3 regions of the Sinorhizobium sp. NG07B genome follow, and region 1 is predicted to be linked to each of the others. Evidence: predicted binding sites of a transcription regulator. Region 1 holds the regulator's gene; each other region holds the start of a gene.

Region 1 (9,627 bases):
GGCGAGACCTCGGAAGCGATCTTCCTGACACAGGGCTTCGTCTACGAAAGCTCGGAAGCGGCGGAAGCCCGCTTCAAGGGCGAGACCGACGGCTTCATCTATGCCCGCTACGGAAGCCCGACCAACGACATGTTTGAGAAGCGCATGTGCATGCTCGAAGGCGCCGAGGATGCGCGCGCCACGGCCTCCGGTATGGCGGCGGTTTCGGCGGCGATCCTCTGCCAGGTCAAGGCGGGAGACCACATCGTCGCCGCCCGCGCCCTCTTCGGCTCCTGCCGCTGGGTGGTCGAAACGCTCGCTCCGAAATACGGCGTCGAATGCACGCTGGTCGACGGCCGCGAGCTTGCCAACTGGGAAAAGGCGGTGCGGCCGAACACCAAGGTCTTCTTCCTCGAGAGCCCGACCAACCCGACGCTGGAGGTGATCGACATCGCCGGCGTCGCCAGGCTCGCCGACCAGGTGGGCGCCAAGCTCGTGGTCGACAATGTCTTCGCGACGCCGCTCTTCCAGAAGCCGCTGGAGCTGGGCGCCCATGTCGTCGTCTATTCCGCCACCAAGCATATCGATGGCCAGGGCCGCTGCCTCGGCGGCGTCGTGCTTGCCGACAAGGAATGGATCGACGAGAACCTGCACGACTATTTCCGCCACACCGGCCCTGCCATGTCGCCCTTCAACGCCTGGACGTTGCTCAAGGGCATCGAAACGCTGCCGCTGCGCGTCAGGCAGCAGACGGAAAACGCCCGCCGCATCGCCGACTTCCTCGCTGAGCAGCCCCAGGTGGCGCGCGTCATCTATCCGGGCCGCAAGGACCATCCGCAGGCCGACATCATCGCCAAGCAGATGACCGGCGGCTCGACGCTGGTCGCCTTCGAGCTGAAGGGCGGCAAGGATGCGGCCTTCGCGCTGCAGAACGCCCTTGAGATCGTTCGGATTTCCAACAATCTCGGCGATTCCAAGAGCCTGATTACACATCCGGCGACGACGACGCACAAGAACCTCACCGACGAGGCCCGTACCGAACTCGGCATCTCGGCCGGAACCGTACGGTTCTCGGCCGGGATCGAAGACAGCGACGACCTTGTCGAGGATTTCGCCAAGGGACTGAAGTCGATCCGCGCCTGAACCGTCCAATTTCAGGTGACCTCAGCCGCCCGGCCCGCGCCGGGCGGCTTTTTCATGACCCGTCACGAAAGGTGAGACGCGCGAGAACGATGCGCGACAGGGCAGTGTAGAGGCATAGGACGGCGAATATCGCCGCCAGCACAGGGAACCGGTGCGGAAACAGGCAGACGGCCACGAAGAAGACGATCGTCTCGGTCGCCTCCGCAAGCCCGGTGGTGAAGTAGATCGACTTCGCACCACGGATCTCGGTCGACAGTGCGCGCTTCTCGGCGATCGCGGCGAAGGCGAGGAAGCTCGAGCCGTTGACATAGAAAGCGAAGAGCAAGAGCCCCCCGGCAAACCCGTTGGCCGCCGGATCGGCGGCGATGAAGGCCAGCGGGATCGCGCCATAGAAGGCGAAGTCGAGAACGATGTCGAGAAAACCGCCGAAATCGGTCTTGCGGCTCGCGCGCGCCACTGCCCCGTCGAGGCCGTCGCAAAGCCGGCTCAGGAGAATGAGAGCCGCACCCGCCACGTAGTAATGCAAGGCAATCAGGACGGCCGCGGCAAGTCCAAGACAAAGGCCGGCGACCGTGACCGCATCGGCGCCCAAGCCCCGCTTGGCGAGGGCGGCGCCGAGCCGGTTCAGGATAGGATCGAGATGCCTGCGCGCCGCGCCGTCGAGCATATTCCCCTGCCTTGCGTGAAAATCGTAAGGACCCGTATAATCCTGCCGTTATTCTTCACGAAACCTTATCGCTGTATGATACTCGAGCAGTTTTGAAACAGGATGTCGAACATGTACCGTGCGCTGACACGCGACATAGAGGTCACGGTGGAGCCGTACTATCTCGAAGAACAATCGGATCCGGATGATAGCCGCTATGTCTGGGGCTACCGCATCGTCATCTCGAACCATTCCGAAATCGCGGTTCGGCTGATGACCCGCTACTGGCACATCACCGACGAGAACGGCCAGGTGGACGAGGTCAGCGGTCCAGGCGTCATCGGCGAGCAGCCGCTGCTCAATCCCGGCGACACCTACGAATATTCCTCCGGCTGCCCGCTCGACACCCCCTCCGGCGTCATGTTCGGCCACTACAGCATGGAGGCCGAAGACGGAGAGACCTTCAATGTCGCCATCCCCGCCTTCTCGCTCGATTCTCCCGGACTGGTGCGGACGCTGAACTAAAGCCCGTCGCGTTCAAACGTATTCACGCGGCGCGCCTTAGGTCTTTGTTTTTGTGCATGTCGTTATCCCAAAACCGCTGCACACTTTTGGGCGACATGCATTAGCCGCCCGCCTTTATTGAGATCGCACCTCGCTCGCCTCGAAGCGATAGTCGGTGGAGCAGAACTCGCAGGTGACCTTGATCTCGCCGTCCTCGATGCTGTGCTCGATATCCTCCTCGCTCAGTCCCTCCAGGACCTCGCGTATCTTGTCACGCGAGCAGCTGCAGCGATCGTAGACGGCCTGCGGCTGGTAGACGCGCACGCCCCGTTCGTGGAACAGACGATATAGCAGACGCTCGGTGCCGACGGTAGGATCGGTCAGCTCGTCGGAATCGATCGTATCCACCATCACCTTGGCTTCCGCCCAGAGATCGTCTTCCTCGAAGAGCAGGCTGGCGTCGCCGTCATCGCCATCGCCGCCAGGCAGATCCGGCTGGCGCATGCGCTCGGACGCCTCGGGCAGGAACTGCGCCACCATGCCGCCGGCGCGCCAGCGATGCCGCGGCTTGCCGTTTTCGTCCCGGTCGAGCAGTTCGGCGACGGCGAGGCGAACCTTGGTCGGTATCTGTTCCGATTGGCGGAAATAGACCGCAGCGATCTCTTCGAGCGTCGCGCCGTCAAGCGCGACAATGCCCTGGTAGCGCTGGGTATGGGCGCCCTGGTCGATGGTGAAGGCAAGGATGCCGTTGCCGAGCAGTTCGTGCGGCTGCGAGCGGCCGCCCTTCTCGGCGGCGGAAAGCGCTTCCTCGTCGTAGCGCGCATAGGCGCGGACCCGATCCGGGGTGGAGAAATCGGCAACGACGAGATCGACCGGCCCATCGCCCTGGGTCTGGACGATCAGCCTGCCGTCGAACTTGAGCGAGGTACCGAGCAGGACCGTCAGCACGACGGTTTCGGCAACCAGCCGCGCCACCGGCAGCGGGTAGCTGTGCCGCTCGAGGATAGCGTCGAGCATCGGGCCGAGCTGCACGGCTCGGCCACGCACGTCGAGGCCCTCGACCTGGAAGGGAACGACGTGGTCGTCACCGGCAAAATCGAACTCGCCAAGTCCCCGTGCTGTCTCTGTCATCGTTTGCTCCTTGCATGGATCACAGCGGCCGAGCAACCCGCCGTCGCCGTAATCGAACTTCCATCCTGCGGATGCAAGCGCAGCCGCGCACACCCTGCCGTTCGTTGCACCGCTGCGTCTCGATCGAGAGGCGCAACGGTCGCATGACACCGTGCATTGCTCGTGACATCGAGAGCGCCGATCGACGCACTCCGTCTCTAACTGCCGCTTATCCTATTTGATCCCGGCATGGACCGATTTGTCCAGCAGGCAAGCGCGGCTCCGGAAGCGCCCCGTATGCGGCGGATCCGCTGAAACGCGCTGTGGCGAGAAACGGCGCAGCGGCCGAACTCTCCCGCACATCGCCTAGATCGTGTCACCGCTCTCCGATTTCAATAGCCCGGCCTGGCCCTCGAACGGTCCCGTCAGACGGCACCCATGCACCAGGCGAGGATCGACTTCTGCGCGTGCAGCCGGTTCTCGGCCTCGTCGAAGACGACCGACTGCGGGCCGTCGATGACCTCGTCGGTGACTTCCTCGCCGCGATGCGCCGGCAGGCAATGCATGAACAAGGCCTCCGGGGCCGCGTGCTTCATCAGCGCCGCGTTCACCTGATAGGGCTGAAAGACGTTGTGCCCGCGGGCGCGATGCTCCTGGTTCATTGACACCCAGGTGTCGGTGACGACGCAGTGCGCGCCGGCAACCGCCTGCTCCGCCTCATGGCAGAGCAGGATTTCGCCGCCATTGTTACGCGCCCAGTTCAGGAACTTGTCCTGCGGCTCGGAGCCGAGCGGCACGGCCATGTTCATCCGGTAGCCGAAGCGCGCCGAGCCTTCGATCAACGAGTGAAGCACGTTGTTGCCGTCACCCGCCCAGGCAATCGTCTTTCCCTTGACCGGCCCGCGATGCTCCTCGAAGGTCATGATGTCCGCCATGATCTGGCAGGGATGCGTGTCGTCGGTCAGCCCGTTGATGACCGGAACGGTGGCGTGCTCGGCCAATTCCAGAAGCCGGCGATGATCGGTCGTGCGGATCATGATGGCGTCGACATAGCGCGACAGCACCTTGGCCGTGTCGCCGATCGCCTCGGCGCGGCCGAGCTGCATTTCGGTCCCCGACAGGAACAGCGTCTCGCCGCCGAGCTGCCGCATGCCGACATCGAAGGAAACGCGGGTGCGGGTCGACGGCTTTTCGAAGATCATCGCCAGCATCTTGCCGGCAAGCGGTTTCTCGGCGGTTCCGGCCTTGGTCGCCGTCTTTCGTGCGCGGGCATCGTCGATGATCGTGCGCAGGTCGGTCGCGGTCATTGCCGAGAGATCGAGAAAATGTCTGGTGGCAGTCATAATGCTGTAGTTCCTGTCGTAAACCGGTAATCGACCGTCCGTCGCGACCTCAGGCCGCGGCCGTTCCGCTCTTGGCGCGCACCGCCTCGGCGGCACGCTCGAGTCGTGCAAGCCCCTCGCGCGCTTCGGCGGGCGTGGTGATCAACGGCGGCAACAGCCGCAGCACGTTCTCACCGGCCGGCACGGCAAGCAGCTTCTCGGCGCGGATCGCCTTCAGGAAGTCGGCGGAAGGCACCTTTGCCTTGATGCCGAGCATCAGGCCGTCGCCGCGGATCTCCTCGATCACGTCGGGGAAGCGATCCTTGAGCGAGGCAAGCCCCTGGCGGAACACCAATCCCACGTCGCGGACATTCTCCAGGAAACCATCGGCCAGGACGACATCGAGCACCGCATTGCCGACCGCCATCGCCAGCGGATTGCCGCCGTAGGTGGAGCCGTGGGTGCCGGCCACCATGCCGGCCGCCGCCGCTTCCGTTGCCAGGCAGGCGCCGAGAGGGAAGCCGCCGCCGATGCCCTTGGCGACGGCCATGATGTCCGGCTTGATGCCCGACCATTCATGCGCGAAGAGCTTGCCGGTGCGGCCGACGCCGCACTGGACCTCGTCGAGGATCAACAGCAGCCCGAACTCGTCGCAGAGCGCGCGCAGTTCCTGCATGAATTCTTTCGAAGCGAGGCGAATGCCGCCCTCGCCCTGGATCGGCTCGACCAGGATTGCAGCGGTCTCGTCGTTGATCGCGGTCTTGACGGCGGCGATGTCGCCGAACGGCACCTGATAGAAGCCCGGAGCCTTCGGCCCGAACCCTTCGATGTATTTCTGCTGGCCGCCGGCGGCAATCGTCGCGATGGTGCGGCCGTGGAAGGCGCCTTCGAAGGTGATGATGTGGAACCGCTCCGGATGGCCCTTGGCGAAATGGTAGCGGCGCGCCGTCTTGATCGCACATTCGAGCGCTTCCGCACCGGAATTGGTGAAGAACACTCGATCGGCGAAGGTGACCGCCGTCAGCCGCTGCGCCAGGCTCACCTGGCCGGGAACATCGTAGAGATTGGACACATGCCAGAGCTTCTCCGCCTGCGCTTTCAGCGCTTCGACGAGATGAGGATGGGCATGGCCGAGCGAATTGACCGCGACGCCGGCTGCAAAGTCGAGATAGCGGGTGCCGTCTTCGGCAATCAGCCAGACGCCCTCGCCTCGCTCGAAACGCAACGGCGCACGCAGATAGGTGTCGTAGAGCGGCGTTGTTGCGGCCATGATCAGCATCTCCTTCGTCATCGGCATCGCTGTCGGACGTATCGGCCCGACAAAAATCAAAAATGCCGCCTTTCGGCGGCGCAGGCACTATTCCCATATCGCGGCGCAATGTCAACAAAACCAAGGCTTGCAACAGACGCGCCGGCCCGGATTCCGCACCGCGAAAAAATCCCGATGCGGGGCTTGCAAAAATGCAACTATCCGACAGCAAGTTGGGGAAAACTGCGAAATCGATTCGGCGCGATTCCGGCGACTCTTGCCACGGAGTCACCCGGCCGGTAGGTTAATATTCAATTACTAGACGCATGCGGCGGACCTAGTCACCAAAATAGTTATCGCGTTGTAACTCCGGGGCTTTTCCGGAGAACGGTGATGGATTCTGCCATCCCAACGCCGAGAACGGGGAGTGCAGACATGAACTGGACGGACGAGCGGGTTGAGAAGCTGAAGAAGCTATGGTCCGAGGGCCTAAGCGCGAGCCAGATCGCGGCGCAGCTGGGAGGCGTCAGCCGTAACGCGGTGATCGGCAAGGTTCATCGGTTGAGCCTGCCAGGCCGCGCCAAGGCCGGCGGAGCGACAGCGGCGGCTCGTCCCAAGCGGACGACCTCGGCGCCCCGCGCCCCGAACTACGCGGCACGCGCCGTGACCCGGACGGTTACCCGCGCTGCCGGCACGGCCGTGCTCAAGGAAGAGGTCGCCGTCGATCTGGTGGCGGAGCAGGATCTCGCACTCGACACCAACATTGTCGTGCCGATGTCGCGCCGGCTGGAACTCACCCAGCTGACCGAGCGGACCTGCAAATGGCCGATCGGCGACCCGCTCAAGGAAGAATTCCACTTCTGCGGCAACGACTCGCCGGAATCCTCCCCCTATTGCAGCTACCACGCTCGCCTCGCCTACCAGCCCTCGGCCGAGCGGCGCCGCGCGCGCTGATCGGTCGGAGCAATAACAAATAACGCATGAAGGGGCCCGTCGGGCCCCTTATCACTTTGGAACGCCGGAAGAGCAGCGCAAGCGTCAGCTTTCCAACGAATAGCCGGCGCCGCGCACCGTCCTGATCACATCGGGCATATTGGAGAAATTCAGAGCCTTGCGCAGCCGACCGACATGGACGTCGACCGTTCGCTCGTCGACATAGATGTCGTGCCCCCAGACGCCGTCGAGCAGCTGCGAGCGGGAGAAGACGCGGCCTGGCGAGGCCATCAGGAACTCCAGGAGCCGGAACTCCGTCGGGCCGAGCCTCACTTCGCGGGTGCGACGATGCACGCGATGGGTTTCGCGGTCGAGCTCTATGTCGCCGCAGCGAAGCACCGTCGACAGCACTTCAGGCTTCGCCCGCCGGAGCATCGCCTTGACCCGCGCCATCAGCTCCGGCGTCGAGAACGGCTTGACGACGTAGTCGTCGGCACCGGTCGCAAGGCCTCGCACCCGCTCGCTTTCCTCGCCGCGCGCCGTCAGCATGATGATCGGCAGCCGCTCGGTCTCCGGGCGCTGTCGGAGACGGCGGCAAAGCTCGATGCCGGAGACGCCGGGCAGCATCCAGTCGAGGATGAGAAGGTCGGGCAAGCGCTCCTGCAGGCGGATCTCCGCTTCGTCGCCGCGAAAGATCGTATCGACCTCGAAGCCCTCAGCCTCGAGATTGTAGCGCAGCAGCACGCTGAGCGCTTCCTCGTCCTCGACAACGGCTATCTTCGGCAACATTCAGCTACGACTCCTTGCCTAGATTCATGATTGGCGGGTGTCCCCTCAGTCGGTGACGGATCCGAGCGTTGACGTCATGTCGTCCTTCGGCCGCTCGCCCTGCGGCTGGGCGCCCGTCGCCATGTAGTAGATGGTTTCGGCGATATTGGTGGCGTGGTCGCCGATACGCTCGATGTTCTTGGCGCAGAAAAGGAGATGCGTGCAGGGGGTGATGTTGCGCGGATCCTCCATCATGTAGGTCAACAGCTCGCGGAACAACGAGGTGTAAATCGCGTCGATCTCCTCGTCGCGTTCGCGGATGCTGTTTGCCTTCTCCGGCGAACGCGAGGCGTAAACGTCGAGGACCTCCTTGAGCTGGATCAGGGCGAGTTCGGCGAGGTGCTCGAGACCGCGCGCCAGCTTGCGCGGAATGCCGGAGCCGGCAACCGCGATGACGCGCTTGGCAGTGTTCTTGCCGAGGTCGCCGACGCGCTCGAGATCGGCGGCGATCCGGATCGACCCCATGATCTCGCGGAGATCCGCGGCCATCGGCTGTCGCTTGGCGATGGTGACGATCGCCTTTTCGCCGATCTGGCGCTCGGCGTCGTCCAAGATTGCATCGTCGGAAATGACCTTCTGGGCGAGCGCCAGATCGGAATGCACCAGAGCCCGGACGGAATCCGCCACCATCTGCTCGGCCTGGCCGCCCATCTCCGAGATCCGGCGCGTCAGATATTTAAGCTCTTCGTCGAAGGCTGTCGTTATGTGGGGGTGAGACATCTACGGTTCCTCGAGGGCGCACTCTTCGCGGTGGGTTTTCGGGCGATCAGCCGAAGCGGCCCATGATGTAATCCTGGGTGCGCTGGTCGTCCGGATTGGTGAACATCTTGTCGGTGTCGTTCTCCTCGACGAGATTGCCGAGGTGGAACATGGCGGTGCGCTGCGAGACGCGGGCCGCCTGCTGCATCGAGTGGGTCACGATGACGATGGTGAAATTGGCGCGCAGCTCGTGAATGAGCTCTTCGACCTTGGCCGTGGCGATCGGGTCGAGGGCCGAGCAGGGCTCGTCCATGAGAATCACTTCCGGGCTGACGGCAACGGCGCGGGCGATGCAGAGGCGCTGTTGCTGGCCGCCGGAAAGACCCGTCCCCGGCTCCTGCAGGCGGTCCTTCACCTCATTCCACAGGCCCGCCTTCTGCAGGCTCGTTTCGACGATCTCATCGAAATCGGCCTTCGTGCGGGCGAGGCCGTGGATGCGCGGCCCGTAGGAAACATTCTCATAGATCGACTTTGGGAACGGATTGGGCTTCTGGAAGACCATGCCGACGCGGGCGCGCAGTTCCACCACGTCGATCGACGGATCGTAGATGTCGTCCTCGTCGAGGGTGATCCGGCCGGTGACCCGGCAATTCTCGATCGTGTCGTTCATGCGGTTGAGCGTCCGCAGGAAGGTCGACTTGCCGCATCCGGAAGGGCCGATGAGCGCCGTCACGGTACTCTCGCGGATATTCAGGTTGACGTCGAAGAGCGCGCGCTTCTCGCCGTAATAGACCGACACATCCTTGCCGATCATCTTCAAGGGCACCGTGTTCATTTTCTGGTCCAGAGCCTTTTCGACTGCAGCTTCCGACATGATGTTCATAGTCCTTACCCCACTACCAGCGACGCTCAAAGCGACGCCGCAACAGAATTGCGCCGAGGTTCATGATGACGAGGAAGATCAGCAGGATGATGATCGCCCCCGAGGTACGCTCGACGAAGGCGCGCTCAGCCTCGTTCGCCCACATGTAGATCTGCACGGGGAGCGCCGTGGACGGTTCGAGCGGCGAGCCCGGATAGTCGACGACGAAGGCGACCATGCCGATCAGGAGCAGCGGCGCCGTCTCGCCGAGGGCGTGCGCCAGGCCGATGATCGTGCCGGTCAGGATGCCGGGCATGGCAAGCGGCAGCACATGGTGGAAGATCGTCTGCAT
Region 2 (9,627 bases), on a different contig from region 1:
ATCAGCACCGGAAAGCCGTCGGCAAAGCCGACCGGCGCGGCAGTGCCGGCCCATTCGGCGCCGACGAAGCGTTCGGCCTCTTCGTCCATATGCACGAGCTTCACCGGTCGGCCGAACCAGGCCGACAGCGTTTCGTTCACGTCATCACCGGCAACGGCTGCATTCACGTCGCTCGACCAGACGCGGACATCGAGCCGGCTATCCGGATCGAAGCGCACGGACAGTTGGTTGCCGTTCATCTTCATGTGCAAGCCGCCTTCGATATGCGTCGCGTCGACCTGGGCAAGCACCTGCAATTCGCGTTGGGTGATGAAATGGCCATCGGGCTCGACCAGCATGAACCGTCGGTCGCCCGCCAGCCCGTCGAGATTGACCGTTACCGCCGTCTGCGGCACGGCGCGACCGCTTTTCAGGGGATGGATATTGAGACCGGTGACTTTCATCGCGTCTTTCCAAGTTCAGAGATCGATTCAGGCGGTTCGCGAGCTGATTCATCGCGCGGCCGCAACTTACTGAAAATCGGTCTAAATTTCATCGAGCAGCATGGCAAGCACGCTGCGAAGCCGGCTTTGCCGCTCCAGGGCATAGCGACGCCCCGCCGAAGTCTGGAAACCGTCTGCGAGGCGGAAGAGTTTCGTCTCGAAATGGTCGATTGCAAAGGCCTTATCGTCGAGCGGTCTGTCCTCTGCGAGGGGATCGAGTGGATCGTAGAGGCCGCTTCCCATGCGGCCGGCGATGTAGAAGCAGCGGGCGGCGCCGACCATGCCGATCGCGTCAAGCCGATCGGCATCCTGCAGGATTTTCGCCTCGAGCGTCTCGGGCGCGATATCGGCCGAGAAGCTGTGGGTCAGAATGGCATGGGCAACGGCCGAGATTTCCAGCGTGCGCCAGCCGAGGCCGTCGAGAATTTGCCATGCCTTTTCGGCGGCGAGCCGCGATGCGCCAGCCCGCAAAGGTGAGTTCTTCTCGACGGCGACGCAATCGTGCAGCAGGACGGCGGCCGCGAGTTGCCGGCTGTCGCCGCCCTCCTCCGCCTGTATGCGGGCCGCATTCTTCCAGACGCGGATGAGGTGCGCGGCGTCGTGGGACCCATCGTCGCTGGAGAAGGCATGCGGCAGGAGCTCGCCGGCAAGCTCCTCGTGCGGCGCGAAGGCGGCAGCCAAGGCGGCGAGGCGCGTCATGCCCTGCTTGCCCCCTCGCCCATATTGTCGGTCGCAGTCGAAACTGCGGCCGGGGGATCAGCCGCACCGTTGCCGCTGCTGGAAAGTATCCTTTGGTAGAAGAGCCCGATGCCGATCAGCACGCCGCCGAGGCCGATGAAGGAGAGTGCCCGCAGGAAGCCCTCGAGATTCGACATGTCGACGAGAAAGACCTTGAGCACGGCAATGAAGACCAGCACGGCCGAGGCGATGCGGATGCTCTTCGTGTTGAAGCGTGAGCCGACAACGAGCAGCAGAACGCCAAGCACCAGCCAGACCACCGAATAGGTGTAGGTCTCTCCCTGCAGGAAGCCTTTCCAGTCGGCCACGCTTTCGCCCTGCCAGAAGCGGCGCACGCTCAAGGTGGCCCAGGCGAAGGCAAGCACGGCGCCGCTGACGGCAAGCGCCACCACATAGGGCTGCGGACGCCGGTCGCGGGCATACCAGGCAAGGCCGGCATAGCCGATGGCGGGCAGCAGATAGCCGATGAAGAGGAGGTCGAAGAACGGGATTCTGCCGAGCAGCTCGCCGCTGAAATAGGGGTTAAGCCCGACGAGATGCGCCGAGAGCACCGACAGCATCGAGAGCACGCCGAGTACCATCCCGCCGTAGCGGAACACCGGGCTTGGCGATCTGCCGTCGAGCGTCATGAAGATGCCGGAAGCGCCGATCGCAAGCAGCGTGTAGATCGCCTGCTCGCCAAGGCTCGGAACGGAGCTGTCGAGAACGCCGCCATTCATCGCATGGCGCACCAGGATCGCGAGCGTCAGCAGCACGAAGAGACTCGCGAGCGCCTGCAAAAGGTTGCGCAGGCGCAAATCCGCGGAAGCGCGCAGGAAATAGGCGCAGCCGACGAGCAGCAGTGCCGGAATGCCGTAGCCCGGCAGGAGTGCATTGAAGACCGGCGTCGTTCCAAGGCTGCCGGGGCCGACGATGGTCGGCTCCCAGGCGATCCGCGCCAGTACGACGATGGCGGCGGCAACGGTCACCCAGGGCAGGACCGGCCAGGTGCGGAGACGCGTCGCAAAGGTGTAGCCGGCGCCGAGGAACGCGATTGCAAGCGTCGTCACCAGCCCGTCCGTCCACGCATGCAGGCCGATGACGAAGAGTCCGAGGGAACCCAAGGCGAGCAGCCCGATTGCGAGATCGAGTTCGCGTCCCTCGGCGTTGCGGCGGGAGAGCCATTCGACGAGGCCGAGGAGGAACAGGCCGCCCGCAAAGGCGGAAAGCCCATGCGGCAGGTCGAATGCGAAATTGCCGGTCATAAGGAACGACATTCCGATGAGAGTGCCGGGCACGACGGCAGCGATGCCGGCCCAAAGAATGGCAAATTGCCGATGCTCCGCGAGGCGCGAAAGCACCGCCGAGGCGAGCAGCAGGAAGAGCGCCGCGAGCACCATCGCCGTCAGCATGGCAGCCCGCCCCGGAACGACGATCTCCGGCGACGCCAATGTCGGGTCGAGATAGGCAAGGACGCCGCTGAGTGCGGTCAGCGTCCACGTCCCGACGACGGCAGCAAGAGACGCGAGCAACGCCGGATAGGCCGCAGTGGCCCGCAGGGCGCCGACGCCGGCGAGACCCGCGGTGACGACGACGAATTCGGCGATCGGGAATCGCGCCGCCTCGACCGCCGGGCTGATAAAGAGAAGCGCAAGGAGTGCCGCCACGATTGCCGCCGACAGCGAGATCGCCGCATGGGGCGGCGTGAAGAGCGTCTCCCAAGGGCCCCGAGCCGCGGCTGGCGATGCGATTGTTTCCGCCGTTGCACCGCTCGCGCGCTCGACGCCGCCGGGCCAGATCAAACCGACGCCGACGACCATCACCAAGAGCGCGGCGGCGACCGGCGGGGCCTCGAAAGGCGCGGCCAACGCGATATAGGCCAGTCCCCAAAGGCCGAGGCCGGCATTTGCGAGCGTCGGCACGATCGTCCAGCGGCGCAGGCGCGAGGCGGCAAGCGTCGCGAGCCAGGCGACCGAGAGAAACGCGAACAGCACCCACGGCCGCGGCTCGCCGCTGGAGACGAAGAGAGGGGTCAGCAACGACGCAAGCAGACCAAGACCGGCAAGCGCCTGGCCATGCAGCAGCGAGAGACCGACTGTCGCCAGCGAAATCAGCGCCAGCAGCGCGAAGGCCGGCGCCGTCCCAATGTAGCCGTAGATGCCATGCGCCGCATAGACGACGCCGAACAGCGTAACGGCGCCGGCTGCGGTCAGCACGCCGGGAATCATCGCATTGCGGAACCGGTCGGAAATCGTCGGCACCGCCCGGCGCCGGATCACTTCACCGGCGGCCCCGAGCACAAGGCCGAAGACCGCAGCGAGCGTGAGCCGGACCGTCGGGCTCAAAAGCCCGGCCTCGATCGAGTACTGCACCAGGAAAAAGCCGCCGAGCGCCAGCGCAAGTCCGCCGACCCAGACAGGCCAGCGTCCGCCGATACGGCTCTCGAGGCTCTCCGCAGACCGCGCGGCTGCGGGTTCGGCAGTCGCTACAACGGGAGACTCGCTGCCTATCTCGGCGCCCGCCGGGGCACTGCCGAAAATCTGCGCCCCCTCGCGCGCCTGCGACCACGGCCCCTGCACCGCCTCTACGCCGACCTCTGGCACAGTCGCTGCCTCGCCCTCTGTTGGCGCAGATGCCGCAGGATCGGACACGACCTCTTCAGGGGCCTGCGTCGCGAGTCGGGCGATCTCCGCCTTCAGGCTCTCGATTTCGGCGTCCAGTCGGTCTGCGGTCCTGCGGCCGCCGAGAAAGGCGGCAAGCGCCAGGACAAAGGCAACCAAGGCGATAAGCTCAAGCATGGGTCCCCCGACACCACGACGACTCGTGAACGATTCGCACAAGTTATCGCGGAATGCCAGCGGAGACATCCCGCTTGAACTTGCCCTTCCTCGCAACCGGAGGTTCTTTGCGGTAAATGTCTTTCGGGGGAGAAGAGCAGCAAGCTCTTCATCGAACTGTCGCAGAACTGTCATGGGCTAGCTGATAGAGCGAGGATGGACGCCGACCACAGGCGGCGCTTCGATCGTTCAAATGGGGAGTGACCATGGACAAGCATCTCGGCTCGACGGAAGAAACCGAATTCAAGACGCTGACGGAACAGAGGGAGGAGCTGGAAGATATCGGCCAGAACTGTTCCACTAACCCGACCATGGGCGACATCATCAACCGTCGCTTCTCGCGTCGGTCGTTCCTTGGCGGATCCCTTGCGGTTGCCGCCATTTCGACGACGGTCAGCCCGCTTGCGCTGCTTTCGGCCGATGAAGCTCGCGCCGAGAGCGCGTCCCGCTTCGACTTCAAGGAGATCGAGGCCGGCGTCGACGAGAAGCATCACGTCGCTGAAGGCTACGACGCCGACATCCTGTTGCGTTGGGGCGACAAGATCTTCGCTGACAGCCCCGAATTCGATCCGCTCAAGCAGACCGCCGAAGCGCAGGGCCGCCAGTTCGGCTACAACAACGACTATGTCGGCTTCATCCCGCTGGACGGGAGCCCAGACCATGGCCTGCTGGTCGTCAACCATGAATACACCAACGCCGAGATCATGTTCCCGAACTTCGCCCGCGTCGAAAAGGTGACGGAGGACGGCAAGGAAGAGGACAAGGTCGTTCTCGGCGAATACACCAAGGAACTGGTCGACATCGAAATGGCCGCCCATGGCGGCACGGTCGTCGAGATCCGCAAGGTTGACGGCAAGTGGCAGCCGGTTCTCGACGGCAAGTACAACCGCCGCATCACGGCAAATACCGAAATGCAGCTCTCCGGTCCGGTGGCCGGCCATGACCGCGTCAAGACCGTAGCCGACCCGACCGGCAGGAAAGTCTTCGGCACCATCAACAATTGCGCCGGCGGCGTCACCGCCTGGGGCACCTATATGATGGCCGAGGAAAACTTCAACGGCTATTTCGGCGGCGAGCTCGCCGAGGATCATCCGGAATTCAAGCAGCTGAAGCGTCTCGGCGCGCCCGGCAGCCAATATGAGTGGTCGAAGTTCTACGAGCGCTTCGACGTATCGAAGGATCCGAACGAGGCCAACCGCTTCGGCTGGGTCGTCGAGGTCGATCCGCTCGACCCGACCTCGGTGCCGAAGAAGCGCACCGCCGTCGGCCGTTTCAAGCATGAGGGCTGCGAATCGATCGTCAACAAGGATGGCCGCGTCGTACTCTATAGCGGCGACGACGAGCGTTACGACTATGTCTACAAGTTCGTGACGAAGGGCACATACAATCCGAACGACCGCGCCGCCAACATGGACCTCTTCGACGAAGGCACGCTCTACGTGGCGAAATTCGACGAGGACGGCACGGTCACCTGGGTGCCGATCATCCATGGCGAGGGCCCGCTGACGACCGAGAACGGCTTTGCCTCGCAGGCCGACGTCCTGATCAACACCCGGCTTGCCGCCGATGCGCTCGGCGCCACCAAGATGGACCGGCCGGAAGACATCCAGCCCAACGCGAAGACCGGCAAGGTCTATGTCATGCTGACTAACAACACCAAGCGCAAGGAGGAAGAGGCGGACGCTGCCAATCCGCGCGCCAAGAACGCCTTCGGCCACATTGTCGAGATCTCCGAAACGGATGGCGATTTCGCTTCGACGAAATCCAAATGGGACATCCTGCTGAAATGCGGCGACCCGAGCGTTGCGGAAGTCGGTGCTTCCTTCTCGACGGCGACGACGAAGAACGGCTGGTTCGGCATGCCGGACAATTGCGCGATCGACTCGGATGGCCGCCTGTGGGTATCGACCGACGGCAATAACGAGAAAGAGACGGGCCGCACCGATGGCGTCTGGGCGATCGAAACCGAAGGCGAAGGACGCGGCACATCGAAGCTGTTCTTCCGGGTTCCGGTCGGCGCGGAAATGTGCGGCCCAAGCTTCAACCCGACGAGCGACACCTTCTTCCTCGCCGTTCAGCACCCGGGCGATGCCGGCCTTGCCACTTACGAGAAGCCGGCAACGCGCTGGCCCGACTTCCGCGACGACATGCCGGTGCGCCCGGCAGTGGTCGCCGTGACCAAGCAGGGCGGCGGCAAGATCGCCTGATGCATGCCGCCCGAAAGTCCTCAGCGGCTTCGGGACAACGACATGCATAGAGCAAAGACCTGAAGCGCGTTGCACGGCTCCGTCCAAAGCGACGCGCTCTAAGGCCGAATTGCCGGTTCGGGTGCCGCATTGAAGGTGCGGCACCTGTTTCGCATCTCATGCTGCCGGGGGCGGGACCGGCTTCAGCGCCTTCAGTGTCGCATGGACGAAACCGTCTCGCGCCGAGGAAACGTCGACGCCGCGCGGTTCATAGACGTGGCGATTGAGGAAATAGGCCGTCAGGCGAAAGGCCGCGGCGAGGCTGTCGTAATCGGCCGCGCTGTCCCCTCCCGAGAGGAAATCCGGAAGCGCAAGCATGCGCTCCGCATAGGGTGCGCCGGCCGCACGGCTGACGGCGCGACCCGTTTTCGGCGACACGTAGACAAGTTCGGCCCGGGCGCCGGTCGCAGCACATTCGGAAAGATCGAGGCCGAAGCCGAGATCGTTCAGGACCGCCAGTTCAAAGCGCACGAACAATTCGCCGGCGTCGGCCGGGTCCTCGAGGTGGTCGACGATCACGGCGAGCGCCTCGTAAAGATGGGGATGCGGATCGCGCTCCGGCAGCAGCCGCAGCAGGGCGCCAAGCGCCTGGATGCCGTAGACCGAGGTCGCCGCCTCCATCAGTCTGGCGGCGCGCAGTTCGAACGGCTCGATGCGGAACTCGCCGAGATGTTCGTCGAGCCTGGCTCGCCAGGTGACTTCCACCGAATTGCCCGGCTGCAGCACCGGCTGCATCGTTCGCGAGCGGCCGGAGCGCACGAGCCCAAGATGCCGCCCATGCGCGGACGTCATGACCTCGGCGATAACAGAGCTTTCGCCGTGCCGCCGGATGCCGAGAATGATGGCCTGATCGCTCCATTGCATGGAAAAGGCATACACCCGCTGCGGAAAGCGGATCAAGCGAAGATAGCGCGTAAATCGGGCCGCGCCCCTGGGCCACCCAGACCAGCGACCGTCGCCCTTTCCGGGACCTGTTCGCCGCACTACAATTCTATCATTGTCCAGCCGAATCGCGGCCAGCCTTCCTGTACGAAGCGGCTGCCGTCCCCACGGACAACCACCAGGAGTGTTTGGAGTATGTGTGTTTCCCGCCTCGTCCAGCCTCTCACGCTCCTCCTTGTTCTGGCCGCGCTGGCGGGCTGTGCGACGAGTACCGCGCAGCCGCCCCGGCCGCGGGGACCGGATCCCTATTTCACGGCGATGTACGGACCGCAGCCGGACGAGGCGTTCCCCTTGCCTGCCACCGACATAAGCAAGGTCGATCCGCGCTTCCTGCGGCAGCAGGTGCCCTACGTCACCCACGAGCCGCCGGGCACGATCGTCATCGACACGCCGGACCGATACCTCTATCTCGTGCAGGGCGGCGGCATGGCGCTGCGCTACGGGATCGGCGTCGGCAAGGCGGGGCTGGAATTTGCCGGCGAGGCGCGCATCGGCCGCAAGGCCCAATGGCCCCGCTGGATACCGACCTCGGACATGGTCGCCCGCGAGCCGGAACGCTATGGCCCGCTTGCCGACGGCATGGATCCGGGCCCGACCAATCCGCTTGGGCCACGAGCGCTCTATCTCTATCAGGATGGCAAGGACACGCTGTTCCGGATTCATGGCACGACCGAGGCCTGGTCGATCGGCAACGCCGTTTCGAGCGGCTGTATCCGGATGTTCAACCCGGACATCATCGATCTCTATAACCGCGTGCAGGAAGGCACCCGAGTGGTGGTGATCCAGGCGCAGTCGCCGATGGAACCGGCCATGCCGCCGGTCGATGCTCCTCCCATGCAGACGCCCGCCGAAGAGGCACCGCTGGCATTCTGAGACGCTACCAGGCGTCCGGCTCGCGCACGAGATGGACGATATTGGCCGGGTTCATCACCCAGCCGCCGCGAAAGGCCTCGCCCAGATCCTCGACCGCATCGCAGCGCACCGCGCCGTTCGCGACGAGATGGCTCAAGGCCGCTACGTGATCGTCGGTGAACAGTTCCAGCCAGACTTCAGCCTGGCTCAAATGCGGCATCTCGTCGATCCAAAGCCGATTCGGCCCGAGTATGAAGCCCTTGGCCGGCAGTTTCTCGTCGAATGGCGGCAGACCGACGACGTCCCGGTAGAAGGCCAGCACGGCCTCGTATTCATGGCTCGGCACCTTCATAGCGATGTTGATGCCGCCCTTCATCTCCACTGACATCACGCGATCCCCTACACCTGCGGCTCGAGCGCCGGCTTGCCGGAGAGCTCGCTGACATAATAGCCCTCTCGGAGGTTGATGCCGTACTCGACCCAGGCCTTCATGCAGGCGAGCATCTGCGACCATCCCTCGCAGTTAAGATACGAGCTCTTCTGCCCCTGCTGGTTTTCGCGCCAGCCGCTTTCGGCAATGGTCACCATGGTGGCTCCGTCCTCGAGCGGCTGGAATCGCATTTCGACTCGCGTCTGGTATGGGGACTCTTCCTTCGCAACCATTGCGCCCCAGCGGAAGACGATCCGTTCATGGGGCTCGACCACCTCCACCTCGACCGGGACTTCGCCCCACCAGGTCACCGTGGCGCCGGCGACCAGCGGACCGCTGACGCCGCCGAGCGTCACGAAATAGCGGCTGAGCTTGTCGGGATTGACGACCGCGTCGAAGACCTCCTCGACGGGACGGGCAATGCGCCCGTTCACACGAAATTCGAAAGCCATGACGACCTCCTCTCGATTGTCTTCGGGCATAATATGTTATAAAAATATAACATGTCAATTGATTCGAAGGACGACGCGGTTTTCAAGGCCCTGGCCAATGGCCGGCGCCGTCAGATTCTCGATGCGCTGAAGGAGGCGCCCCGCACGACAGGCATGCTGTGCGAGCGATTTTCCGATCTCGACCGCTGCACCGTGATGCAGCACCTGAAAGTGCTGGAGGAGGCAAATCTCGTTCTGACCAGGCGCGAAGGGCGGGAACGATGGAACCATTTGAATGCCCTGCCAATCCGAGCCATTCACGACCGCTGGATCAGCCAGTATTCCGGCCATGCGATGTCCGTGCTCACGGCCCTGCAGCAGCAACTCGACGGTGAGCCGGAGTGACGGTTTCGTCTTTCCATTGCCCGGCTTTCTTCGTATGAACGATCGAGTTCAAGAAGACCGGGGGCATTTCCGTGCGTTACCTCATTACCGGCACCGCGGGCTTCATCGGCTTTCATGTCGCCAAGCGGCTGATCGACGATGGGCATTTCGTTGTCGGCTTCGACGGCATGACGCCCTATTACGACGTGACGCTCAAGGAGCGCCGTCACGCCATCCTGGAGCGCTCCAACGGCTTCAAGGCCGTGACCGCGATGCTCGAGGACCGCTCCGCGCTCGACCGCGCCG
Region 3 (9,627 bases), 350 kb from region 1:
CGGAGCTCATGACGAAATTCGATGTACTGACGATCGGCAATGCGATCGTCGATATCATTGCGCGCTGCGATGACAGCTTTCTCGTGCACAACGGCATCATCAAGGGCGCGATGAACCTCATCGATGCGGAGCGGGCGGAACTCCTTTATTCGCGCATGGGCCCGGCTGTCGAAGCCTCCGGCGGCAGCGCCGGCAACACCGCCGCGGGTGTGGCGAGCCTCGGCGGCCGCGCCGCCTATTTCGGCAAGATCGCCAGCGACCAGCTCGGCCAGATCTTTACCCACGACATCCGCGCACAAGGGGTGCATTTCCAAACCAGGCCGCTCGACAGCCTGCCGCCGACCGCGCGCTCTATGATCTTCGTCACCGAGGACGGCGAGCGCTCGATGAACACCTATCTCGGCGCCTGTGTCGAACTCGGTCCGGAAGACGTCGAGCCCGACGTCGTCGCTCAATCGACGGTCACCTATTTCGAGGGCTATCTCTGGGACCCGCCGCGGGCCAAGGACGCGATCCGCGAGGCGGCAAAAATTGCCCATGCGCACGGGCGCGAAACGGCGATGACTCTGTCGGACAGCTTCTGCGTGCACCGCTATCGGGACGAGTTCCTCGACCTGATGCGTTCCGGCACCGTCGATATCGTTTTCGCCAACAAGCAGGAGGCGCTGGCGCTCTACGAGACGGAGGATTTCGATGAGGCGCTTCGAATGCTCGCCGGGGACTGCAAGCTCGCCGCCGTGACCCTCAGCGAGGAAGGCTCGATCGTCGTTCGCGGCGAGGAAAGGGTGCGGGTCGGCGCGACGGCCGTCGCGCAGGTGGTCGACACGACCGGCGCCGGCGACCTCTATGCGGCCGGCTTCCTCTACGGCTACACGACCGGCAGATCGCTCGAAGACTGCAGCAAGCTCGGCAACCTGGCTGCCGGCATCGTCATCGGCCAGATCGGCCCGCGCCCAATGGTCTCGCTTGCCGGTGCCGCAAGGGAAGCCGCTCTTCTCTAGGGTTGGACAGCTACTTGAAGGCCTCGCCCGGATAGGCGCCCCAGATTTCGCTCTGGGCGATCCAGCCTTCCACCCCTTGCGTCTCGGCATGGCACCAGTCGCCATTGCACTCGCCGATATGCAAAAGCACGCCCGGCTGCATGCGGGCGACGATCGGTGCGGTGCTCTGCGGGTCGCGTCGCAGGTTGACGAAGACGCCTTCGCCCTTGCCGCGCATCCACGGTGCGGCAACGGCGGTGCGATCGCCGGAAAGCAGCGCCTGGTTGACCCAGCCTTCCGTGCCGTCGGCGTCCCGGATGCGGCGCCAGTTGTCATATTCCTGGATGATCTCGACGGGAACGCCGTTCTTCAGATAGCGGAAGGCGACGGCGTAGTCGAGGCTCGGCCCGATCCTGAGATTGACGCTCTTGGACTTGAGGCTGACGAAGCGGGGGAGCGGCAGACCGCTCGGACCCTTGGCCGCCTGGGCGAAGGCGGCGGAATTCATGCTGGCCGTTGCGAGGACCGTGGCCAGCAGCAATAGAGAGGCTTTGGAAATGAAGTGACGCATGACGAAGCCCATGTTCCGATCCTAAGCGAAGCCTTGCGGTGTCTCAGCGGAGCCGTTCGCCTTCTCAGACGCACAAGGCTCGCTGTGGCACGTTGAATTGCCGCATATTCCAAACCTCGGGTCGGTTCCGATCCGAAGAAGCACCCAGAGACGCGCCTCGCCGGGCGCGCGCCGCGAATCCTTTACCCGGACAGCGACTTTCAATTGTCTTCCCCACCGGGTCTGGTAGAAATTGCGGCTATAGGGGAGAACTATCACCCAACTTGGTTAAGGACCCGTCAACGAGGGCCGCTCGCAGGAATGACAAGCAAGAAGAAGCCAACCGTCTACATCACCCGGAAACTGCCGGAAGTCGTCGAAACGCGCATGCGCGAGCTGTTCGACGCGGAACTCAACATCGACGATACGCCGCGCAGCCAGCCGGAGCTGGTTGCTGCGGTGAAGAGGGTCGATGTGCTGGTTCCGACGCTGACGGACCGGATCGATGCGGCGCTGATCGAGCAGGCGGGCCCGCAACTGAAGCTCATCGCGGCCTTCTCGAACGGCGTCGACAATATCGATGTCGATGCCGCCGCCCGCCGGGGAATAACCGTCACCAACACGCCGAACGTGCTGACGGAAGACACCGCCGACATGACCATGGCCTTGATCCTAGCGGTGCCGCGCCGGCTTGCCGAGGGCGCGCAGGTGCTGACCGACCGCAAGGGCGAATGGGCCGGCTGGTCGCCGACCTGGATGCTCGGCCGGCGCATCGCCGGCAAGCGCATCGGCATCGTCGGCATGGGGCGGATCGGCACGGCGGTCGCCCGCCGCGCCAAGGCCTTCGGGCTGTCGATCCACTATCACAACCGCCATCGCGTCAAGCGGGAGACCGAGGAGATGCTGGAGGCGACCTATTGGGACAGCCTCGACCAGATGCTCGCCCGCGTCGATATCGTCTCGGTCAATTGCCCGTCGACGCCCGCCACCTATCATCTGCTCTCGGCGCGCCGGCTGGCGCTGATGCGCCCAGACAGCTACATCGTCAACACCGCCCGCGGCGACGTGATCGACGAGACGGCGATGATCAAGAGCCTGCGGGAGGGCAAGATCGCAGGGGCCGGCCTCGATGTCTTCGAGAACGAACCGGCCGTCAATCCCAAGCTCATCCGGCTTGCCGGCGAGGGCAAGGTCGTTCTCTTGCCGCATATGAGCTCGGCGACGCTCGAAGGCCGCATCGACATGGGCGACAAGGTGGTGATCAACATCCGCACCTTCTTCGACGGCCACCGCCCGCCGGACCGGGTGCTGCCGGGGCGGGATTGAGGCGGCTACCGGGTGTTTTCGGGTGCAGCCGCCGCGCAACGCCCCCACAAGGGGATCGTTGTGGGGAGCGGCAATACGGGACGCCGCCCTTATCGCAGCATCTTCCGCATCTCGATCGATGTCGGGCGGGTGAAGCCCGGATGGGCGGAGCGGCCGGTCTCGACGAAGCCCCAGGCCGCGAAGGTGGCGTGATTTTCGGTGAGTTCGATCCGCGTCTGGAGCCTCAGCGCCGGCAGTCCGAGGCTTCGGGCGGTCTCCTCCGCGGCGGTAAGCAGCTGTCGGCCGAGACCTTTGCCCTGATGGCCGGGATCGATGGCGAGCTTGCCGATATAGAGGCAGTCCGGTTCGGGCTTCAAGAACACGCAGCCAAGAAGATCGGCGCCGTTGGCGACGACGAAACCGACCTCGTCCCTCGATTTTTGGCGCAGGGACTCGACCGTCAGCGCATGGGCGGAGGAGGGCGGGTCGATCCGCCCGTCCATGGAGGCAAAGGATTTCAGGATCAGCGCCAGGAGCTCCTCGTAGCGATCGAAGCCCGGGTCGAGGCGGAGCGTTTCCATTCCGTCGCTCAAGCCCGGCCGCGCCGGTAGCGGATCGTGTTGAAAGTGGCGGCGAGGCCGTCATAGAGCAGCAGCCGGCCGATAAGCGGCTCGCCGATGCCGGTGATGAGCTTGATCGCTTCCATCGCCTGAAGCGTGCCGACGACGCCGGTCAGCGCTCCGACCACGCCGGCTTCGGCGCAGGCCGGCACCGCGCCCGGCGGAGGCGGCGTCGGGAAGAGATCGCGATAAGACGGATTGGGGTGCCCGCCGGCATCCGCCTCGTAAGGCTTCAACACGGTGACGGAACCGTCGAACCGCCCGACCGCGCCGGTGACGAGCGGAAGGCGCGCCGCCTCCGCCGCATCGGCCGCGAGGTAGCGCGTATCGAAATTGTCCGAACCGTCGACGACGAGGTCGTATTGCTGGAAGATCGCCTCTGCATTTTCGGATGCGAGGCGCAACGCGTGCGGCGCGACTTCCACATGCGGGTTGAGATTGGCAATTGCGGCGGCGGCGCTTTCGACCTTCGGCCGGCCGACATCGCCGGTGGCGTGGATGACCTGGCGCTGCAGGTTGGACAGCGACACGGCGTCATCGTCGACGATGCCGAGCCGGCCGACGCCAGCCGCGGCGAGATATTGCAGCACCGGGGCGCCGAGCCCGCCGGCGCCGATGACCAGCACGCGCGCGGCCTTCAGCTTCTGCTGTCCGGCGCCGCCGATCTCAGGGAGCACGATATGGCGCGCGTAACGGGCGATTTCCGATGAGTCGAGTGCTGCTGCGGTCATGTCCGTCTCCGTGGATGCCTGTCGGCGCCTTTTTTTAAAGCACGCCATGGAGCAGGCGGATGTCACTCCGAAACGCGGCCGTTTGCAACCGTCAGATGGCAGGCCCGTCCGCCGAGCGCCTCGAACATCGCCCGGTCCGTCCCGGTCATGAAGGCCTGACCGCCGAGCTCGTCGACGCGGTCGAAGAGAGCCGCCCGCCGCCCCTGATCGAGATGGGCGGCGATCTCGTCGAGCAGCAGCACCGGCGCGTGCCCGGTCAGGTCGCCGACGAGCCGCGCATGGGCGAGCACGAGCCCGACGAGCAGCGCCTTCTGCTCGCCGGTCGAGCAGCGTTCCGCCTCCATGTCCTTTTCCCGGTGGCGAATCAGGAGATCGCTGCGGTGCGGCCCTTCGAGCGTTCGCCCCGCCGCCGCATCGCGGATGCGGCCGTCGCTGAGCATCGAGAGATAGCGTTCTTCGAGGTCGTAGGCGGGCAGGCCGTGACAATCGTCGAGAAAGCCGGCAAGCGAAAGACCGGCGGACGGGAAGCTGCCGCCGCCTTGGCTGCGTTCCACAAGTGCCGTCAAAAGCCCAAGCATTTCCAGCCGCGCAAGCGCCATCGAGACGCCCAAGCCTGCCATTTCGCGCTCGATCGCGGTCAGCCAGGCGGGATCCGGCCGGAATTCCGAGAGCAGCCGGTTGCGGCTGCGCATCGCTCGGTCGAACTCGCTGGCGCGCCGGCCATGCTCGGGATCGAGCGACAGCACCAGCCGGTCGAGAAACCGCCGCCGATCCGAGGATGGACCGGTGAACAGCCCGTCCATCGCCGGCGTCAGCCACAACACGCGCAGATGGTCGGTGAGTTCGTCGACGGTGCGGGTCGGCGTGCCGTTGAGCCTCAGGCGGCGCGACTGCCCTTCCTCCGCACCCGCCGTGCCCGTGCCGATCTCCACCGGCCCGTCCATGCCCTCGACCGCCGCGAAAACCGAAAAACCGTCCGCCGCGCCCACCCGGGCGACATCCGCATAAGCCGCGCGACGCAGCCCCCGCCCCGGCGAGAGAAAGGAGATCGCCTCCATAAGGTTGGTCTTGCCCGCGCCGTTCTCGCCGGTCAGCACCACATGGCGCTGGTCGAGCTCGAGCGACAGCGCCGCGTAGTTGCGAAAATCACTGAGTTTCAGGCGGCTGAGATAGACCTTATGGGGCATTGCGGGTCCGCGTTCGACGTGCCTGTCAGGTAGGACGAAAGCCCGGCCGAGGCAAGCCGAAAGGCTCTCGCCCGAGGCGTGGACCGGTCACGTGGCCGGGCCCTGCGCCAAACCGCTGTGGGAAAGCCCCGTTTTTCCGCTGCTTCGGAACTTTTCACGGGCGTGCAGGTACAATATGACAGCGGCATGACAATCGACAACCGTATGGATCGCTGATGCTCGGCCTGTTTCGCAAGCTCCTCCCCCGTGAAGACCGGTTCTTCGATCTCTTCGAGCAGCACTCGCGCACCGTCTTGGAGGCGGCGGAGGCGCTGAAGGCGTTGCTCGCCGGCGGACCGGACATCGAACGTCATTGCGACCGCATCGTCCAGCTCGAGGACGAGGCCGACGGGATCACCCGGGAGGTCCTGCTCGCTGTGCGCCGCAGCTTCATCACACCCTTCGACCGCGGCGACATCAAGGATCTCATCCAGTCGATGGACGATGCGATCGACATGATGCACAAGACGGTGAAGACCATCCGGCTCTACGAGCAGCAGAGCTTCGATCCCGGCATGCGGGCGATGGGCGCCGCAGTCGTCGAGGCTGCCCACCTTGTCGCCGAGGCCATTCCGCTCCTCAACCGGATCGGCGTCAATGCGCATCGCCTGAGCACGATCGCAGAAGAGGTCACCCGCGTCGAAGGCCGTTCCGACGAGCTGCATGAGCAGGGCCTGAAGGACCTCTTCAAGCGCCATGGCAGCACCAATCCCATGGCCTATATCATCGGCAGCGAAATCTTTAGCGAGCTGGAGAAGGTCGTCGACCGCTTCGAGGATGTTGCCAACGAGATCAGCGGCATCGTGATCGAGAACGTCTGATGGACGCCACACTCGCCTTCCCGCTGCTTGTGGGCCTCATCGGAGTCGCCCTGTTCTTCGACTTTCTGAACGGATTGCACGATGCGGCGAATTCGATCGCAACGATCGTGTCGACGCGGGTGCTGCGGCCGCAATATGCCGTCATGTGGGCGGCTTTCTTCAACTTCATCGCCTTTTTGTTTTTCGGCCTGCACGTGGCCGAGACGCTCGGGAAGGGGATCATCAATCCCGGCATCGTTACGCCGCAGGTCATCTTTGCGGCATTGATCGGCGCAATCGCCTGGAACATCCTGACATGGGTCTTCGGCATCCCATCGAGTTCCTCGCATGCCCTCGTCGGCGGCCTTGTCGGCGCGGGCCTCGCAAAGGCCGGCTTCAGCTCCATCGTCTGGTCCGGCCTCCTGAAGACCGCCGGCGCCATCGTCATGTCGCCCGGCATCGGCTTCGTGCTCGCTCTCCTGCTGGTGCTGATCGTCTCCTGGCTGTTCGTGCGCCAGACGCCGTTTGCCGTCGACAGCACGTTCCGCGGCCTGCAATTCGTTTCGGCCTCGCTCTATTCGCTCGGCCATGGCGGCAATGATGCCCAGAAGACGATGGGCATCATCGCCGTGCTCCTGTTTTCGCAGGGCTATCTCGGGCCGGAATTCCATGTGCCCTTTTGGGTAGTCATCACCTGCCAGGCGGCGATCGCGCTCGGTACGCTGTTCGGCGGCTGGAGGATCGTCCACACCATGGGATCGAAGATCACAAAGCTCAATCCGATGCAGGGTTTCTGTGCCGAGACCGGTGGCGCCATCACGCTGTTTGCAGCGACCTGGCTCGGGATTCCGGTCTCGACAACGCACACGATCACCGGCGCCATCATCGGCGTCGGGTCGGCCCGGCGCGTCTCGGCCGTGCGCTGGGGGATTGCCGGAAACATCGTCGTCGCCTGGGTGATAACAATGCCCGCCGCCGCGCTGATTTCGGCCCTCTCCTATTACGCGGTCGACCTCGTCGGCTAGAGAGCGCGCGCAGCCGCCAGCACATGGACTGACCGACTCGCCCCGAAATGGTCGGCGCTCGGGGGCCGCCGCGACATTGGCAGTATTTCCGGCGGGGTGTATATATTCGTAGCCTGAGGAATTGTCTCTGGAGGGGACGATGACGGACGTCAAATGGACGATCAAGGGCCGCGAATTCATTCATTGCAATTGCGCCTATGGCTGCCCCTGCCAGTTCAATGCCCTGCCGACGCAAGGGCATTGCAGCGCCGTGGGGGTGATCGAGATCGAGGAAGGCCATCACGGCGATACGCGACTCGACGGCCTGAGGTGCGGGATGATCGTCGCCTGGCCGGGTGCCATCCACGAGGGCAGGGGCGAAGTCGTGCCGATCGTCGACGAGCGCGCCTCGGACGCCCAGCGCGAGGCGCTGCTGCGCATCATGAGCGGCCAGGACACCGAACCCGGTGCGACCTTCTTCCAGGTGTTCTCGACGACCTTCGAGACGTTCCACGATCCGGTCTTCGCGCCGATCGACTTCGAGGTCGACATCGAGAAGCGGACGGCGCGCGTCCGCGTACCGGGATGGATGGAGGCGCGCGGCGAGCCGATCCTCAATCCGGTGACCGGCGATTCGCATCGCGCCCGCCTTAACCTGCCGAACGGGTTCGAGTACGACACCTGCGAGATGGGGCGGGGCTGGGCCGACACGACCGGTGTCCTGCCGCTCTCGCTAGCGGACTCGCACGCCCATTTCGCCAGGATCCATATGACCGAACGCGGCGTGGTGCATTGACACCATGACCGACACCACGCTCGAAGCCCTGTTGCGCCGCGACCGGGCGATCGTCGCGGCGGCGATCGCCGCTCTGGCAGCGATCGCCTGGATCTACATCCTGTGGCTGGCCGCCGGGATGGACGGCATGCCGATGCCGGCGGCGGGTGGCGACGGAGCCATGTCCATGGAACCCGGCATGGACATGGATATGGACATGGACATGGACATGGGAGGCGGGACGAGCGCCGGTCCGCTCGACTGGGTGCTGGGGATGTCGCCACGTCCTTGGGGCACCGTCGAGGCCGGCATCACCTTGACCATGTGGGTGGTGATGATGGTCGGCATGATGCTTCCTTCGGCGTCGCCGATGATCCTTCTCTATGCCCGTGTCGGACGGCAGAGCCTACGCGACGGCAAGCCTTTCGCTTCGGCTGGCTACTTCACCGGCGGCTATCTCGCCGTCTGGGCCGGCTTTGCCCTGGTCGCTACGCTCGGGCAATGGCTGATCGAAGGCATCCTGCTGACCCCGGCGCTCGCAAGCGCCAGTCGTCTCTTCAGCGGCATTGTGCTGGTCGTCGCGGGCCTTTACCAATGGACGCCGCTCAAGGACGCCTGCCTGACCCAATGCCAGGCGCCGATCGTTTTCCTGCAGCGGCACGGCGGCTTCCGAAGCGATCCGGGCGGCGCCGCGAAGCTGGGCTTCCGCCACGGTCTCTATTGCGTCGGCTGCTGCTGGGCGCTGATGGGCCTCCTGTTCGTCGGCGGGGTCATGAATGTCTTATGGATCGCCGCGATCGCTGTCTTCGTGCTGGCCGAAAAGCTGCTGCCGGCCGGGCGCATCCTGTCGCGGATTGCCGGTTCGGCGCTTGTGATCTCTGGTATCTGGCAATTGGCTGCGGTGCTGGGCTGGCCTGCCGCTGCCATGTGAGAGTGGGTGTGTGTTGTGTGTGGCGCCCCTCATCCCGCTGCCGCGACCTTCTCCCATTTTGATGGGGAGAAGGGGTAAACCGCGCCCTCCAGTCCCCTCTCCCCGTCATGACGGGAGAGGGCTAGTCCCCGGGTTAAACCCGAGGAGAGGGGCAAATGTGAGAGGCGAACTAATCGCTCAGCGTATCGAAGAAATCCTTCATGCGAGAGAAGAAGCCCGCCGATTGCGGATTATTTTCCTTCGACGAGATCTGCTCGAACTCCTGCAGCAATTCGCGCTGGCGCTTGGTGAGCTTCTGCGGCGTCTCGATCTGGATCTGGATATAAAGGTCGCCCGTCTGGTTGGAGCGCAGCACCGGCATGCCCTTGCCCTTCAGGCGGAACTGCTTGCCGGCCTGGGTTCCCTCCGGCACGGTGACGCGCGATTTCGTGCCGTCGAGAGTGGTGACGTCGAACTTGCCGCCGAGGGCGGCCGTCGTCATCGAGATCGGCACGCTGCAGTAGAGATCCGCCCCGTCCCGTTGGTAGAACTCATGCGGCTTGACCGACAGGAAAATATAGAGGTCGCCGGCCGGGCCGCCGCGCAGGCCGGCTTCGCCCTCGCCGGAAAGGCGGATGCGGGTGCCGTCCTCGATGCCGGTCGGAATGTTGACCGACAGCGTGCGCTCCTCGGTGACCCGGCCCTGGCCATGGCATTTCGTGCAGG

What was found. The regulator PhoB, encoded in region 1, activates phosphate uptake and scavenging genes when phosphate is short. The targets are predictions, from matches to a motif close to TGTCATNNANCTGTCAT.
Region 2: a site for PhoB is predicted at 4,155-4,171, ahead of CO664_RS16515 (PhoX family phosphatase). Genes of this name have one in related genera too.
Region 3: a site for PhoB is predicted at 5,549-5,565, ahead of CO664_RS00095 (DUF47 domain-containing protein). Genes of this name have one in related genera too.

What each region holds. Positions count from the first base shown of each region.
Region 1 covers NZ_NWTD01000001.1:358,910-368,536, reverse strand. Annotated here, with positions in the region: gene CO664_RS01820 (O-succinylhomoserine sulfhydrylase) at 1-1,122, shown strand, start outside; gene CO664_RS01815 (CDP-alcohol phosphatidyltransferase family protein) at 1,175-1,789, opposite strand; gene apaG (Co2+/Mg2+ efflux protein ApaG) at 1,901-2,293, shown strand; gene CO664_RS01805 (Hsp33 family molecular chaperone) at 2,408-3,403, opposite strand; gene argF (ornithine carbamoyltransferase) at 3,808-4,725, opposite strand; gene CO664_RS01795 (aspartate aminotransferase family protein) at 4,775-5,974, opposite strand; gene CO664_RS01790 (GcrA family cell cycle regulator) at 6,389-6,907, shown strand; gene phoB (phosphate regulon transcriptional regulator PhoB) at 6,992-7,675, opposite strand; gene phoU (phosphate signaling complex protein PhoU) at 7,721-8,434, opposite strand; gene pstB (phosphate ABC transporter ATP-binding protein PstB) at 8,481-9,296, opposite strand; gene pstA (phosphate ABC transporter permease PstA) at 9,310-9,627, opposite strand, start outside.
Region 2 covers NZ_NWTD01000004.1:372,785-382,411, reverse strand. Annotated here, with positions in the region: gene CO664_RS16530 (MOSC domain-containing protein) at 1-443, opposite strand, end outside; gene CO664_RS16525 (HD domain-containing protein) at 525-1,181, opposite strand; gene CO664_RS16520 (DUF2339 domain-containing protein) at 1,178-3,997, opposite strand; gene CO664_RS16515 (PhoX family phosphatase) at 4,243-6,243, shown strand; gene recO (DNA repair protein RecO) at 6,400-7,146, opposite strand; gene CO664_RS16505 (L,D-transpeptidase) at 7,360-8,097, shown strand; gene CO664_RS16500 (glyoxalase/bleomycin resistance/dioxygenase family protein) at 8,102-8,464, opposite strand; gene CO664_RS16495 (SRPBCC domain-containing protein) at 8,476-8,958, opposite strand; gene CO664_RS16490 (metalloregulator ArsR/SmtB family transcription factor) at 9,010-9,342, shown strand; gene CO664_RS16485 (NAD-dependent epimerase) at 9,414-9,627, shown strand, end outside.
Region 3 covers NZ_NWTD01000001.1:10,110-19,736, forward strand. Annotated here, with positions in the region: gene CO664_RS00065 (adenosine kinase) at 9-1,001, shown strand; gene CO664_RS00070 (SH3 domain-containing protein) at 1,012-1,551, opposite strand; gene CO664_RS00075 (D-glycerate dehydrogenase) at 1,852-2,856, shown strand; gene CO664_RS00080 (GNAT family N-acetyltransferase) at 2,946-3,416, opposite strand; gene moeB (molybdopterin-synthase adenylyltransferase MoeB) at 3,425-4,186, opposite strand; gene recF (DNA replication/repair protein RecF) at 4,249-5,373, opposite strand; gene CO664_RS00095 (DUF47 domain-containing protein) at 5,589-6,233, shown strand; gene CO664_RS00100 (inorganic phosphate transporter) at 6,233-7,237, shown strand; gene CO664_RS00105 (DUF1326 domain-containing protein) at 7,377-8,012, shown strand; gene CO664_RS00110 (DUF2182 domain-containing protein) at 8,017-8,922, shown strand; gene dnaJ (molecular chaperone DnaJ) at 9,092-9,627, opposite strand, start outside.